DNA from 2 places in the Vogesella perlucida genome. Region 2 is predicted to be linked to the other one. Evidence: riboswitches for the same ligand, from Rfam matches in the RefSeq annotation. Region 2 holds a riboswitch; the other holds the start of a gene.
The links. Region 2 has a riboswitch for cobalamin ahead of ACZ9XP_RS06525 (TonB-dependent receptor domain-containing protein). Riboswitches for the same ligand answer to the same signal wherever they lie in the genome.
Positions count from the first base shown of each region.

Region 1 (8,080 bases), on a different contig from region 2:
TATTTATCCAGCCAAGCCGTCGGGCATAGCGGAAAACGTTTTGCCACGAAAACCATGAAAGGTACGAACAGAACCGACGGCTGGTCGCTGTTTGGTCTGTATCTATCAATGTCATGACGGCTTATTTTCGTGTTGGTTCGTGGTTTTCGTGGCCAACGGGGTTCAGGTTCTCTTTGCCTACCACTCCACGCCGGGCTGGGCGGCGATGCCGGCAGCAAAGGCGTGTTTGACCAGCGTCATGTCGGTGACGGTGTCGGCGGCTTCCACTACCGCGTCCGGTACGCCGCGACCAGTCACGATTACGTGCTGGTGTAGCGGGCGCGCCAGGATGTCGTCCAGTACTTGCTCTACGTCCAGGTATTTGTACTTCAGCGCGATGTTCAGCTCGTCCAGCAGCACCAGGCCAATGGCCGGGTTTTGCAGCATCTCGCGTGCCTTGGCCCAGGCTTCGCTGGCGCGGGCCACGTCGCGTTCGCGGTCTTGCGTGTTCCAGGTATAGCCCTCGCCCATGGCGTGGAACTGCACCTGCTCGGGGAAGCGGCGCAGAAAGCGCTCTTCGCCGGTTTCCATGGCGCCTTTGATGAATTGCACCACGCCTACCTGCATGTCGTGGCCCAGCGCGCGCATCACCATGCCCAGGCCGCTGGAGCTTTTGCCTTTGCCGTTACCGGCGTTCACGATAAATACGCCGCGGTGCTGGTCGGCAGCGGCGATACGGGCGTCCATGATTTCTTTTTTGCGTGCCATGCGGGCGTTGTGGCGTTCGGTGCGGCCTTGGTCGTCGGTGTGGCTCATGTGCTGTGTCCGGGTAAAAAGCAGGGGTGGCCTGCATGGGTGATGCGGGTAAGCGGGTAGCCCAGTACCTCTGCCAGGTGGGTGGCGCTGAGCTGGGCCAGGGGGTGCTGGCTGTGGCCGCCGGCGCCGTCCAGCAGCAGGGCATGGCTGGCGATGGCGGGGGCAAACTGCAGGTCGTGGCTCACCACAACAACGGCTTTGCCCTCGGCCTGCCAGCGGCGTATCTGTACTTGCAGCGCGGCCTGGTGCGCCAGGTCCAGCGAATTGGTGGGCTCGTCCAGCAGGATCAGCGGGGCTTCTTGCGCCATCACGCTGGCCAGCGCCACGCGCTGGCGCTCGCCGCCGGATAGCGCCTGCAGCGGGCGCTCGGCCAAGCGTGCCAGGTCGAAGGCGTTCAGCGCGGCGGCAATGCGGCCGGGGTTGTGGCCGTCGTCTGGCCACGGGTAGCGCGCGGCGGCTACCGCGTCGATCACGGCGTAGTCGAAGGCGTCGTGGCTGGCTTGCGGCAGCAGCGCCAGGCGCTGGGCGCGCAGGCGCGGTGCGGTGGTGCCTAAAGGTTGGCCGCACAGGCTGATGCTGCCCTGTGCGGGGGGGCGCAGCCCGGCCAGCGTGGCCAGCAGCGTGCTTTTGCCGCAGCCGTTACGCCCGGCCAGCCACCATACTTCGCCGGCCTGCACTTGCCAGCCCAGCTGGTGCAGCAGGTGGCGCTGGCCTTGCAGAATGCTGAGTTTGTCTGTGTGCAGCATCATGCCAGCCTCCGGCGCGTGCGCGACAGCTGCCAGAACAGCACCGGCACGCCCAGTAGCGCGGTAAGAATGCCCACCGGCAGCTGCATGGGTGCCACCACGGTGCGCGCCAGGGTATCGGCCAGTACCAGCAGGCTGGCGCCGGCCAGGATGGAGGCGGGGATCAGCAGGCGCAGGTTGGGCCCGCACACCAGGCGGCAGGCGTGCGGCACCATCAGGCCGACAAAGCCGATGCTGCCCCCCTGGCTGACGGCGGTGGCAGTCAGGCTGGCTGCCAGCAGCAGCAGCAGGCGGCGCAGCCGCGCCAGCGGCACGCCCAGCGTGGCGGCGTGGTCGCCGTGCAGCGCCAGCAGGTTGATGGCCGGGGCCTGCCACCAGGCCAGCAGCATGGCCGGTAGCAGCACCAGCCACGGCCACGGCCTTAGCGGCGTGCCGGAGATATCGCCCACCAGCCAGAACACCATGCCGCGCAGCTGGTTGTCTTGCGCAATGGTCAGTAGCAGCGAAATCACCGCGCCACAAGCAGTAGACAGCAGCGCACCGGTCAGTAGCAGCAGCACGGTGCCGCTGCTGCGGCCAAAGTCGCGCCGCGCCAGCCAGAACAGCACACCGGACAGCACCAGCGCGCCGGCAACAGCGGCCAGGTCTACCTGCCACACGGCCAGGCCCAGCCACAGCGCCAGCAGGGCGCCCACCGAGGCGCCGCCGGAGACGCCCATCACGTAGGGGTCGGCCAGCGGGTTACGCAGCAGCGATTGCATCAGCAGGCCGGCCAGCGCCAGCGCGGCACCGGTTATCCAGGCGGTCAGGGCGCGTTCCAGCCGCAGCTGCAGCAGGGTGGTGGCCAGCGCATCGCCCCGGCCCTGCAGTACCTGCCATAACTGGCCGGGCCCCAGTGCCACGCTGCCACTGGCGCAGGCCAGCAGCAAGGTCGTCACGCTAATGGCCAGCAGCAGGGCCAGCAGGCTGGCCGGGGGCAGGCGTAGCGCAGTGTGGGCCGGGCGCGGTGATGAAAGAGAAGACATGGGCTGCACGGTGTTTCCGGTGTACAGCGGGGGCGGGCGGGCAGGGGGCTGGCCGCATGCCGCCCTCCGCAGCATGGTAAAGCGTGCGGCCAGGGTGTCTGGCGGCACACAGCGTGGCCTGGGCCGGTATCCGGGCTGGTTTCGCCACTGGCCCGCCTTCCCGTACCGGCAGGTACAGTGGCGCAGGGGCCGGGCAGCTGCGCGGGGCAGCCAGATGAAACACACCGTTGCGGGGGCAGCACAGCTTGGGGCTGTTTCCCGTTTAACTTGCCGGCCGAGCCGGGCAAGCACCTAGGCAGCGGCGATTTTACCAGATCAGGCGCGCTTTCCTTGGGCGTTTATATTGCCATGAGAAATAAAAAAACAATAAATCAGTCTTTTTGGAAATATAAAAGCGCTGCTAAGGTAACAGCAAATGACATTGGCAGGAGTAGCGGCATGGCATACGATTTTTCCGGGTTCGACTTTATCATCCAGCCGGGCTGGAACAACTCCGGCTCGGACCACTGGCAAAGCCACTGGCAGCAGCTGCTGGGCGCGCAGCGCGTAGCCAACCACGAATGGCACGCGCCGCAGCTGGGCGACTGGCTGGCCGCGCTGGACGCAGCGGTAGAGGCTGCCACGCAGCCGGTGGTGGTCATCGCCCACAGCCTGGGCTGCGCTACGGTGGCGCACTACGCCGCCCGCTACGGTAACAAGCTGGCCGGTGCACTATTGGTGGCCCCGGCCGATGTGGAGCGCGCCAGCGCGCCCGCCCAGCTGCAGCCGTTTGCCCCGCTGCCGCAGGCCGCGCTGCCTTTTGCTGCGCGGGTAGTGGCCAGCGACAGCGACCCGTACAGCCTGCCGCTGCGCAGCGCGCGCATGGCCGCGCTGTGGCAGGCGCCGCTGGTATGGCTGCGCGATGCCGGCCATATCAATGTGGCGTCCGGCCATACGCAGTGGCAGGCCGGCCTGGCCGAGCTGGCGGCGCTGCTGTCGGTTATCCGGGCGGCGCAGCAGGCCGCTTGAGCGCGGCGTTTTGCCGCCTGCGGCATAGTGCAGGCTTGGCCGCAGCCCTCTGGCGTGGCTAAGATGCTGCCATCTCTTGCCGAGGCTTTGCCATGCACCTGCTGGCTTTTGTAAACCGTGTAGAAAGCGACATCATCACTCCCGCGCTGGACCGCCGCTTTGGCGTGAGCCAGGTCAGCCTGCTGTGCCACCGTAGCGAGCTGGGGCTGGCTACCGATATCGCCGGGGTGTGCCGTAGCCTGCACCTGCCGGCCAGTGTGGTGACGCTGGCGGCCGATACCCAGCCGCTGGCGCTGCGCCAGCAGTTGGCCGCACTGGCGCAGGGGGCGGTGGCGTTCAATATCAGTGCCGCGTCGCCGGTGCAGGCTGCGCTGGCCTACGACCTGGCGCGCGAGCGCCAGCTGCCGCTGATGAGTATTGCCCCGCATAGCGACCGCCTGATCTGGCTGCTGGGTGGCGAGCACACCGGCCTGCGCACCGGCAGCGATATTGCCGATGGCTTGACGCTGGCGGCTTACTTTGCGCTGTACGGTAGCCGTATCGAGCATATCCATTACCGCCTGGCCCAGCGCCCGCAGCGGCTGGAGGCACTGGCAGCCGGCCTGGCCGCACTGGCCGCGCAGCGCCCGGCGGCGCTATCGCTGCTGAACCGCCTGTGCAATGACCTGGACACCCGCCAGTACAGCCGCCACCCACTACCGCGCGGCGAGCGGGCGCTGCGCCACTGGCTGGCCAGCTGCGGCTTGGTGGAGATCGATCAGGCTGGCCACGTGCGTTGCCACGACGCATCGGTGCGTTTTTTTCTTGGCGGCGGCTGGCTGGAAGTGTGGCTGCTGTCGCAGGTGGCAGCGCTACAGCCCGCCCTGCCCATCAGCGATGCGGCCGTGGGGGTGAAAGTAGTGCACGACGGGGTGGCCAACGAATACGACGTGGCCATCCTGTGCAATAACCAGCTCTATCTGGTGGAGTGCAAAACCACGGCGCCCACCGCGCTGCACCAGCGCGGTATCGGGCTGGATAACCTGTTCAAGCTCGATAGTGCCGCCAGCCTGGGTGGCCTGCACGCCCACGCCATGCTGGCCACGCTATACCCGGCTACCGACAGCGAAGCGGCGCGGGCGCAGGCACAGGGCATTGCCCTGCTATCCGGCCCGGCACTGGCCCAGGCACAGCCCGTTATGCGCCAGTGGCTACACTCGGGGTGACCTGCAGGTGATATAGCGCACCATTTCCTGCAATACCTATAGAAACATGGTGGTTATTAAGTATGATTCACTAAATACCCACTTGTTTTGGCTGTATGAACATTTACTTGCCCCGATCCTGCCACCTTAGCCGCCGCCAGCTGCTGCAAGCCGGCCTTGCCGCACTGGCACTGGCTGGCTGTACCACGCCGGAGCCACTGCTGCGTATCGGCAGTAACGGCTGGCCAGGCTATCTGTTTATTTCCTGGGCTGCCGATAGCCATGTGCTGAACCACAAGCAGGTGCGTCTGCTGCGTATCAGTTCGTCTACCAGCAGCCTGCGGGCGCTCAGTGCCGGCATGCTGGATGGTGCTTGCCTGACGCTGGATGAAGTCATCAGCGCGCTGGCCGAAGGTATTCCGCTAAAAGTGATTGCCGTGCTGGATGTCTCGCACGGCGGCGACGTGGTGCTGGCGCGCAGCGGTATTACCAGCCTGGGCCAGCTGGCCGGCCGCCGTATCGGTGTGGAAGCCAGCGCAGTGGGGGCGGTGATGCTGGATGCCATGCTGCAGCGTGCGGGCCTGAGCCGTGACCAGGTGATCCCCGTGCCGCTGTTGCTGGATCAGCACGAAGCCGCGTTTGATTTTGGCGCTATCGATGCCGTGGTCACCATGGAGCCGCAGGCCAGCCGCCTGCGTGCGGGTGGCGCGCACGTTTTGTTCAGTAGCGCCGATATCCCCGGGCGTATCGTGGATGTGCTGGCCGTGCGCGAAGATGCCTTGCTCACCACTCGCCAGGCCGTGCAGGCGCTGGTGGATAGCCACTTTGCCATGCTGGACAAATTCAGCCGCCAGCGCAGCGAAGCCTATGCCTATATGGCCGCGCAGATGGGGGTAAAACACGCCGAGCTGCCGCCGATATTTGCCGGCCTGCGCCTGCCGGGGCGGCAGGAAAACCTGCGCTGGCTAGGCGGGCGGCTGGACGAAGAAGCCCGTAACCTGGCCAATGTGATGTCGCGTGCCGGCCTGCTGCCCAAACCGGTACAGCTAGGCCGTCTGGCGGTGCCGGATTTTGTGGAAGGGGGGCGGTAATGCGCTTATCCCTGAAAAGCCTGCTGCCCATGGTGGTGCTGTTTTTCCTGCTGCTCACGCTGGCGGGCGCCTACGGTGTGGCCGAGCAGGGCCGCAGGCAGCAAGCGTTCCGTGACGTCAGCCTGGTAGCGCAGAAAGACGCCTACCACCTGCTGCAGGAACTGTCGCTATCCGGCCCGCTGCGCGTGAACGAAGAGCTGATGCTGCTGGCGACCGACGCCCGCCTGGCACAAGCGGTGGTGGCCAATAGCCGTGGGCTGATTGCCCACGCCATGCAGCAGCAAGACGTTGGCCGCAGCATCGACACCTTGCCAGGCTTGCCTGCCGGCCTGTTGCAGCAGGCCTGGCAGCATAGCCTGGCCATCCTGCACCCCGATTACGACAAGCAGTACCTGTACCTGGCGGTATCCGTGCCCGACCAGGAAGGGCAAGAGCTGCGCGGCGTGCGCAAAGGCATGGTGGTGCTGGCCTACGACCTGGGGCCGCAGCTGGCGCTAGAGCGCAGCAAGCTGCAGCAAAGCTTTGTGCTGCCCTGCGTCATGCTGTGCTGCCTGCTATTGGTGCTGTATTTGCTGCTGTGGTTGTACGTAGCACGCCCGCTGGCCAACCTGCAGGCAGCGGCACTACAGCTGGCGCAGCACGGCCACGCCCCGGTGTTGCCCTTGCAGGGGATTAGCGAAACCCGTGCCGTGTGCGAGGCATTCAACACCATGCAGCGGCAGCTGCAGCACACGCTGGGCGAGCTGGCCGAGCGCGAACGCAGCGCCAGCAACCTGGCCAAGGAACAAGAGGCATTGCTGCAGGCCATTCCCGACCTGCTGTTTGAAATGAGCGCCGACGGGCGCTACTTGCAAGTGTGGTCGCATACTGCCAGCGACAAGCTGGTCTCGCCACGTGAATACCTGCTGGGCAAACACGTGCACGAGGCCATGCCGCCAGAGCAGGCGGCCATTATTCATAGCGTGATTGTCGAAGCCTTATGTCACGGCGAATCCAGCGGCAAGCAGATCATGCTGGTGTTGCCAGACGGCCCGCACTGGTTCGAGCTGTCTGCCGCACGCAAGGTCGCGGCCAACGGTAGCGAAACCTGCATCATGGTGTCGCGCGACGTGACCCAGCGCCGCCGCGACGAGGGCGCGCTGCAGCTATGGGCGCGCGTGATGGCTGCCGCGCATAACGGCATCCTCATCACAGACGGCCAGCAGCGTATTGTAGAAGTCAACGCCGCCTTCACGCGCATTACCGGTTACAGTCTGGAAGAGGTGCGCGGCCAGCGCCCCAGCGTGTTGTCGTCCGGCAGCCAGGACCGGGCGTTTTACCAGCGCATGTGGCAAGACATCGACGAGCACGGTTACTGGCAGGGCGAAATCTGGAACCGGCGCAAGGATGGCACGGTGTTTCCCGAGTGGCAGTCCATATCCAGTGTGCGTGGTGAGGACGGGCAGATCAGCCACTACATCAGTGTATTCAGCGACATCAGCAGCCAGAAACAGTCGGAAGCCTATATCCGCCGCCTGGCCTACTACGACAGCCTTACCGGCCTGGCCAACCGCGCCCTGCTGAGCGACCACGCCGGCCTGGCACTATCTGCCATGCATAGCCATGGCAGCAGCCTGGCGCTGATGTTCATCGACCTGGACCGTTTCAAGAACATCAACGACACCCTGGGCCATAGCGTGGGCGACCAGCTATTGCAGGAAGTTGGCCGCAGGCTGGCCAGCTCCGTGCGCGAGCGCGATACCCTGTCGCGGCTGGGTGGGGACGAATTCATCGTACTGATGCCGGAAACCAGCGCATCCGAGGCGGCGCATTGGGCCGAACACGTACTGGCTACGCTAGGGCTGCCTTATGCCATTGCCGGCTACGATATGGTGGTGACGCCATCCATTGGCATTGCCATGGCCCCCACCGATGGCGACACGCTGGAAGTGCTACTGCGCTGTGCCGATGCGGCCATGTACCGCGCCAAAGACGAAGGGCGCAATACCTTCCGTTTCTTTGCGCAGCATATGCAGCAGCGCACCGTCAGCCGCCTCAAGCTGGAATCGGACCTGCGCAGTGCGCTGGACAACCAGCAGCTGCTATTGCACTACCAGCCGCAGTGCACACTGGATGGCCAGCTGGTGGGCGTGGAGGCGCTGGTGCGCTGGCAGCACCCCACGCTGGGCATGGTGTCGCCTGGCGAGTTCATCCCGCTGGCCGAGGAGAGCGGCCTGATTGTGCCGCTAGGG
Region 1 is NZ_CEETRO010000008.1:46,176-54,255, forward strand. It holds gene cobO (cob(I)yrinic acid a,c-diamide adenosyltransferase) at 178-795, opposite strand; gene ACZ9XP_RS12445 (ABC transporter ATP-binding protein) at 792-1,544, opposite strand; gene ACZ9XP_RS12450 (FecCD family ABC transporter permease) at 1,541-2,566, opposite strand; cobalamin riboswitch at 2,671-2,876, opposite strand; gene ACZ9XP_RS12455 (alpha/beta hydrolase) at 3,005-3,574, shown strand; gene ACZ9XP_RS12460 (Card1-like endonuclease domain-containing protein) at 3,667-4,779, shown strand; gene ACZ9XP_RS12465 (ABC transporter substrate-binding protein) at 4,875-5,849, shown strand; gene ACZ9XP_RS12470 (GGDEF and EAL domain-containing protein) at 5,849-8,080, shown strand, end outside.
Region 1: linked by a shared signal. The riboswitch ahead of ACZ9XP_RS12450 (FecCD family ABC transporter permease) and the one ahead of ACZ9XP_RS06525 (TonB-dependent receptor domain-containing protein) in region 2 are both predicted to bind cobalamin.

Region 2 (8,080 bases):
GCTGCTCGTTATAATGGCGGCTTGCAGGTGTCTGCCACGCCCGTACGGGCATGGCAGGTGAAACGGGAAGCCGGTGCAAGACCGGCGCTGCCCCCGCAACGGTAAGGCCTGAGCGTATACGCTCCAGGCATCGTATCAGCCACTGCCCCGCAGGGTGGGAAGGCACGATGCCGCATGGCCCAGCCCGGAGACCGGCCTGCAATGGACGCGGCGGAATCGCGTCTTGCTGGAGTATCGCGGGGAGGCGATCAGACAGCCTGCTGCCGGTGCCTGCCGGCGGTGCGCTAGTGTCCTTTTATTTCTCCGCACTCCCTTTTTGTCCCTACGGAGTGTGTCTACATGTTCAAAAGCAAACCACTGGCCGCGCTGGTAGCGCTGGCGTGTGCCCAGGCCGCCATGGCCAATCAGCCTGTTACCCTCGACGAAGTGGTGGTTACCGCCACCCGCGGCCAGGACAAAGTACGTGAATTGCCGGTGAATGTTTCGGTGATTACCGCCCGGGATATTGCCAATAGCACGGCGCGTACAGTGCAGGATGTGTTGTCCGGGCTGGCCGGTATCCAGATACGTAACAGCACCGGTGCTGCCGACACGGCAGCGGTAGACCTGCGTGGCTTTGGCATCACCGGCCTGAGCAATACCCTGATTCTGGTCGATGGTGTCAAACAGAACACCAACGATCTGTCGGCACCCAACCTGGGCGTGGTCCCGCTTGGCCAGATCGAGCGTATCGAAGTGGTACGCGGTAGTGGTGCCGTGGCCTATGGTGGCGGTGCCACCGGCGGGGTGATCAACATCATTACCCGTAACGGTTTCAGGGCGGCCGATGGCGTGCAGGCTACGTTGACAGCCGGTAGCTATAACCTGAAAAAAATCGACTTGTCCGGCCATGCCAGCAGCCAGCATGTGGCGCTGGATGCCTATGTGAAATCCCTGACCACGGACAATTATCGCCAGAACAATGCCGAGCGTAACGATAGCGGCGGCCTGGCGGCCACGGTGCGCCATGAGGGCGGCACCCTGCGCTTTTATGCCCGCACGGCCAATCAGGATACGCGTTTGCCCGGTGTGCGTAGTGTGGACGCGGCCAATGGGGTGGACGAGTTTGCCAGCAACCCGCGCGGTACCAACAAGCCCGACGATTACATGAGCACCCGCACCGATACGTGGGGTGTGCAAGCGAAGCAAGCTGCAGGCGAGGGCATGGTACTGCTGGATGTGGCGAGCAGTACCAAGAAACTGCAGTCCGAAGATATCAGCGCCAGCTACAGCAGCAAGCGCCAGCAAAGAACCGAAGAGCTCACCGCCAGCTTGCGCTATGAACAGGATGTCGCGCGTCATCGCCTGGTACTGGGTGTAGACGCCATGTCCGGTGATGCCGCGGTGGACAGTGTGGATACCTACGGTACGGGCAGCAAAAAGATCAAGCAGCGCCACGCCGGCGGGTTTGTCGACGTGTTGCTGCGGCCAGCCCAGGGTACATCGATCAATGCGGGTGTCCGCTCGCAGCATGTTGAAGACAGTGCCAAGGTGCATAGCGGCTATGAAAACAGCTACGGCAGCAATAAAGAGCTGCGTGCCTGGCAGCTGGGCGTGCGCCAGGCGCTGATGCCGCAGCTGGATGGCTATGCCAAGCTGGGCCAGAGCTTCCGTCTGGCCAATGCCGACGAGCAGGCGTATGTCAGCACCCCGCTGTTGCCACAGCTATCGCACGACAAAGAGCTGGGTTTGTCCTGGCAGCACCAGGGCCAGGCCTTGCGGGCGGCATGGTTCCGTTATGACCTGAATCGTGAAATTCATTACAACAACCTCAGCTCGGCCAACGTTAACCTCGACCCGACCCGGCGCCAGGGTGTTGAGCTGGAGGGCAAGACACCGCTTGCGGCCAACCTTGACCTGAGCGCCGCCGTGACATGGCAGCAAGCCACCTTCCGCAGTGGCATGGCCAACAACATTAGCCTGGCAGGGAAAACCGTACCCTTGGTACCCCGCCATATGGCTAACCTGTCGCTGAGCTGGGCACCGTACGAGTCAACCCGTGTGGGCGTGCAGTGGCAGTATGTGGGCTCGCAGCGGCTGGATAACGACCAGGCCAACCAGTTTGCCAAGAAACTGGGCGCTTACAGCCTGATCCATGCCAAGCTCAGCCACGATTACAGCAAGACCGTGGGGGTGTCGCTGAGTGTGAATAACCTGCTGGACAAACAGTATGCGTCCTACGCTATCCGCTCCGGCTCTACCGGCGCGACAGGCAAATACAATCTGTACCCGGAAGCTGGCCGCAATATGCAGGCGGCCGTGACCATCAAATACTGACCACGCGCCACCCGCCCTGCTGGCAGGTTCTGGCCAGCGGGGCATATGTTTCAGCCAGGTACGCCAATGTGTCATGACTGCATCCAGCAGGGGTGGCACACGGTATAATGCGCGCTTGCAGGTGTCTGCCACGCCCGTACGGGCATGGCAGGTGAAACGGGAAGCCGGTGCAAGACCGGCGCTGCCCCCGCAACGGTAAGGCCTGAGCGTACGCGCTCCAGGCATCGTATCAGCCACTGCCCCGCAGGGTGGGAAGGCACGATGCCGCATGGCCCAGCCCGGAGACCGGCCTGCAATGGACGCGGCGGAATCGCGTCTTGCTGGAGTATCGCGGGGAGGCGATCAGACAGCCTGCTGCCGGTGCCTGCCGGCGGTGCGCTAGTGTCCTTTTATTTCTCCGCACTCCCTTTTTGTCCCTACGGAGTGTGTCTACATGTTCAAAAGCAAACCACTGGCCGCGCTGGTAGCGCTGGCGTGTGCCCAGGCCGCCATGGCCAATCAGCCTGTTACCCTCGACGAAGTGGTGGTTACCGCCACCCGTACCGCCACCCCGGTCGCCAAAGTGCTGTCCGATATCACCGTGCTGGGCAGCGAAGAAATTGCCCAGTCCGGCAGTGTGAACCTGCCTGATCTGCTGAGCCGTCAACCCGGCATCGATATGGTCAGCAATGGCGGCGAGGGGACCGAAGCGCGCCTGAGCCTGCGTGGCAGCCGGGCAGATCATGTCATGGTGCTGATTGACGGCGTGCGTATCGTGTCGGGCACCAAAGGCACCACGTCGCTGGAGCACATTCCCCTGGCCCTGATCGAGCGTGTGGAAATCCTGCGTGGCCCGGCCTCCAGCCTGTACGGTGCGGACGCGCTGGGTGGCGTGATCCAGATCTTTACCAAGCGCGGTAGCGATAGCCCTGCGCTTAGCCTGCATGCGGGTGCCGGTGCCGAGGGCAAGCGTGTCGCCGGGGCGGGGCTGGCGGGCAAGGTAGACCGTACCGCCTTCAGCCTGGCGGTAGATCGCAATCAGTCTGATGGTTTTTCTGCGCGCCGGTTGCCCTACAACAGGGACCGTGATGGCTATGAAAACACCACCTACACCGCGAACGTGCAGCACGAGCTGGCGCCAGGGCATACCGTGGGGTTGAACGCCTACCATGCCGATGCCGTCAGCGAATATGACAGTGCGTCCTCTGGCGTGGCCGCTACCCAGGCGGATGAAGGCCACTCACAAATGTCAGCCCAGAGCATCGAGCTGAAAAACCGCATCAATACCACCTGGCATAGCACGCTGCGTTACAACTACAGCACGGATAAATCGCAGACCTATACCAAGAGTAATTTCCTGACCCCTAGCGGTACCTTCGACACGCGTTTGCGCGAGTGGCAGTGGCAAAACGACTTGCAGCTGGGCCAGGCAGGCCAGCTGACCCTGGGAGCGGCCAACGTGGAGCAGTTTGTCCATGGCAGCGCCAAGATGAACCAGCGTTATCGTCGTGTTGATTCGGTCTTTGCCGCGTATCAGGGCGAGTTTGGCATCCATCGTTTGCAGGGGAGTACCCGTTACGACGATAACAGCCAGTTTGGTGGCAAAACCACTGGCCAGCTGGCGTACGGCATGGTCCTGAGCCCGGCGTGGTCCTGGCGTGCAGCCTACGGCACCGCCATTAAGGCCCCGACCTTTAACCAGCTGTACTGGCCGGACGTGGCACCGAATTATCGTGGCAACCCCGATCTGCTGCCCGAAACCGCCAGCACGCGCGAGCTGGGCCTGACATGGCAACAGGCCGGGCAGTATGCCAAGATGGTGGCGTTTGATAACCGCATAGACAATATGATTGCCAACAAGTCTGGTACCGACAAATTGCAAGTCAACCTCGACCGGGCCCGCATTCTGGGTCAGAGCGTTGAAGTCGGCACGGTCATTGGCGAGATCAGTCTGGCGGCCAACGTGACCTCGCAACGCGCGCGCGACGTGAAAACCGGCCAGCTACTGGCAGCGCGTGCCAAGCGCTTTGGCGGCATGACCCTGGGCTGGCAGCTGGACCGTACCCTGCTCAGTGCAGAATGGCGTGCTAGTAGCAAGCGCGTGGTCGATGCAGGAAAAAACCAGTACCTGCCAGGCTATGGCGTGGTGAACCTGGGGGCCGACTACCAGCTGGACAAGCAGTGGACGCTGAACACCAAGCTGACCAACGTGGGTGACAAGCGCTACGAAACGGTAAAAGACTACAATCAGCCAGGCCGTGGCTGGTTTGTCGGCGTACGTTACGCCCAGTAAGCCTTGTTATCATCAGGCCATGTGGCTCGCCCTTGCCAGGCGGGCCGTTTTTATTGAAAGCAGACACAGCATGACCACTACCCACCTGATTAGCGGCGGTGCCCGCAGCGGCAAAAGCCGCTACGCCGAAAGCCTGGCGCTGCAGCACGGCGGCGCCGTGTGCTACGTGGCCACCGCCGAACGCCGCCCCGACGCAGCATTTGCCGAGCGTATCGCCCACCACCAGGCACGCCGCCCGGCGCACTGGGTCCTGGCCGAGGTTGGCCGCCACCTGGGCGAGGCGCTGCAGTACGCAGCACCGGGCAGCCTGGTGCTGGTGGACTGCCTGGGCATGTGGCTGATGCGCTTTTTTGACGAGCACGGCCAGTTTGATGCCGACGCCTGGCAGCAGCAGCGCAGTATCTTGCTGGCCGTGTTGGCTGCACCGCCGGCTGCGGTGGTGCTGGTGAGCAACGAAGTAGGCTGGGGCGTGGTGCCGCTGGGCGCGGAAACCCGCCATTTTGTGGACGAGCTGGGCCGCCTGAACCAGGACGTTGCCCAGGTGTGCCAGCGTGTAACCCTGGTGGCGTGCGGCCAACCTTTGGTCTTGAAAGGCGCAGCGTGAGGTGGCAGCTGTGGTGTGCCGCCGCGCTGCTGGCCGCCCCGGCGCTGGCCGCGGTGTCGGTGCGCGATGCGCAGGGTAATAGCGTGGTGCTGCCCGCGCCCGCCCGCCGCGTGGTGGCGCTGGTGCCGCACGCGGTGGAAAACCTGTACGCCATTGGCGCCGGTAGCCAGCTGGTGGCGGCGGTGGATTACAGCGACTACCCGCCCGCTGCGCGCCAGCTGCCCCGCGTGGGCGGCTATAGCGGGCTGAGCATCGAGGCCATCCTGCAACAAAAGCCGGACCTGATCGTGGCCTGGCGCGACGGCGGCAACCTGCGCACCGTACAAAAGCTGCGCGAGATGGGGCTGCCGGTGTATATCAGTGCGCCGCTGCAGCTGGCTGATATCCCGGGCGAGATGCGCGACCTGGGCCAGCTGACCGGCCACGCCGCCCAGGCCGAGGCGCAGGCGGCAGCGTTTGCGCGCCGCATCGCCAGCCTGCAGCAGCGCTACCGCCGCAGCGCGCCGGTGTCGGTGTTTATGCAAATAGGCGACAACCCCGTTTTTACCGTGAGCAAACAGAGCTTTCTGGGCTCGCTCATCACCCTGTGTGGTGGCCACAATGTATTTGCCGGGGCCGCCCTGCCTGCGCCGCAGGTCAGTATCGAGGCGGTGGTGCTGGCGCGGCCACAGCTGATGCTGGCGTTTGATGCGGCCAACCATGCCCGCTGGCAACGTTGGCCGCAGCTGCCTGCGGTGGCACAAGGCTTGCAACTTACCCTGGATCAGGACACGATAAGTCGCCCGGGCCCGCGTCTGGCCGGGGCTGCCGAACAACTCTGTACCACTCTGGACCATGCCAGGCGCAAGCTGGGTTTGACGCCCCCGTAGCGCTTGGCTATTCTCGCCGCCATGGAACACGAACTCGAATATCTGGAAGGCCGTGTCGCTGCGCTGATTGCGCGCATTCACGAGCTGGAAACCCAAAACAGCCGCTTTGCCTCGGCGCTGGCCGAAGCCATGCGTGAAAACGCCGAGATGAAGTTCAATCTGGAAGAAACGCGCCACCGCGTTACCCTGCTGATTGACCGCTTGCCGAAGGAGGAAGAAGCATGAGCGACGTGGTTCAGGTGGATGTCACCCTGCTGGGCCGCCATTTTTCCATTGGCACCCCGGCAGAAGAGCGCGAAACGCTGGAGCAGGCTGTGCGACTGCTGGGTGAAAAAATCGATAGTATTCAGGCCACTGGCCGCGTGATGGATACTGATAAGGTAGCCATTATGGCTGCGCTGAACATTGCTCACGATCTGTTGAAAGTGAAAGTAGGCGATGGTGGCTTGGAGATGGCCGCAATCCAGCGTAAAATACGCAGTATGAGCGAGGCAGCAGACCAGGCGCTAAGCGCCGGCCAGCAAGGCCTGCTCTCGTAGTACAGAACATCCGTCTACCCCCTGCGGTGTTCGAGAAGGCTCCCAAATTCCTTTGTACCAATGCGTTCGCTACGGTTGCTAGCCATGGTTGCAGGTGTGCCGCGTCCCTTAGCCGGATGTGCCCGAAGCAACGGGCGGGCGACCACCCTGGAAACAGGGTACAAGCGAATTTTGCCGGATCGACACTCGCGGGGGACTCCCCCCGTTTTCCCCTGTTAGCTACCCCATGACCCGCGCCGACACGCCCAGCGACAAGGCCCTGCTGCGCAAAACCCTGCGCCGTGCCCGCATGGCCCTGCCACGTGCTTACCGCCAGCAGGCCGCCCGTGCTATTGCGCGCCATGCCTCGCGCTTGTTGCGTCGTGGCAAGCACTTGGGCGCTTATATTGCCGCCGGCAGCGAGCTGGACATGGCACCGCTGATGGCCACCGCCCGCGCCCGTGGTGCTGCGCTGTACCTGCCGGTGATTCCGCAGCGCGGCCGCCGCCTGTGGTTTGCCCGCCTGGGTGCGGCCAACCTTTGGTATACCCACCCGCGCTACGGCATTGCCGAGTACGCCGGCCCGCAGCTGCGCGCCGAGCGGCTGGATGTGCTGTTCGTGCCGCTGCTGGGTATCGATGCCGACGGCTACCGTATGGGGCAGGGTGGCGGTTTCTACGACAGCACGCTGGCCTTCCGCCGCCGTCATCCGCGCTATGGCAAGCCGCTGCTGGTGGGGGTGGCCTACGACTGCCAGCGCGTGGCCCGCGTACCGCGTGAGCCGTGGGACGTGCGCCTCGATTACCTGCTGACCGAAAGCGGCCTGCACCGCTTTGCCTGAGCGCAGCGCGCGCGAAAGGACACCCCATGGCCTACTGGCTAATGAAATCCGAGCCCGACGACGTGGGCATCCATCACCTGCAGGCCCAGCCGCAGCGCCACTTTGTGTGGACCGGCGTGCGCAACTACCAGGCGCGCAACTTCATGCGCGACCAGATGCAGCCGGGCGACTTGCTGCTGTTCTGGCATTCGTCCTGCCCCGAGCCGGGCATTGCCGGTATCGCCGAGGTAGTGGCACCCGCACACGACGACCCCAGCCAGTTTGACCCGGCCAGCCCGTATTTCGACGCCAAATCCCACCCCGACAAACCGCGCTGGCAATGTGTGGACGTGCGCTTCGTGCGCCGCACGCGGCTGGTGTCGCCTACCGAGCTGCGCCAGCATGCCGCGCTGCAGGACATGACGGTGCTGGCACGCGGCAACCGTTTGTCCATTACCCCCGTCACGCCCGAGCAATGGGCTTATCTGCAGGAGCATGTTCTCTGATGCTGTCTTTAACGATGTTTGCTGTACTGTTGGGTTTTGGTGCGATTGCCGGCTTTCTGGCGGGCTTGCTCGGTGTGGGCGGTGGCCTGGTCATTGTGCCGGTGGTGGTCGGTGTGCTGGAGTCTGCCGGGCTGGGGGGCAACTACGTACAGCACCTCGCCGTGGGTACTTCGCT
Region 2 is NZ_CEETRO010000003.1:350,468-358,547, reverse strand. It holds cobalamin riboswitch at 9-214, shown strand; gene ACZ9XP_RS06530 (TonB-dependent receptor) at 340-2,316, shown strand; cobalamin riboswitch at 2,419-2,624, shown strand; gene ACZ9XP_RS06525 (TonB-dependent receptor domain-containing protein) at 2,750-4,588, shown strand; gene cobU (bifunctional adenosylcobinamide kinase/adenosylcobinamide-phosphate guanylyltransferase) at 4,659-5,192, shown strand; gene ACZ9XP_RS06515 (cobalamin-binding protein) at 5,189-6,061, shown strand; gene ACZ9XP_RS06510 (hypothetical protein) at 6,083-6,286, shown strand; gene ACZ9XP_RS06505 (cell division protein ZapA) at 6,283-6,600, shown strand; RNA gene ssrS (6S RNA) at 6,616-6,799, shown strand; gene ACZ9XP_RS06495 (5-formyltetrahydrofolate cyclo-ligase) at 6,827-7,420, shown strand; gene ACZ9XP_RS06490 (EVE domain-containing protein) at 7,447-7,905, shown strand; gene ACZ9XP_RS06485 (sulfite exporter TauE/SafE family protein) at 7,905-8,080, shown strand, end outside.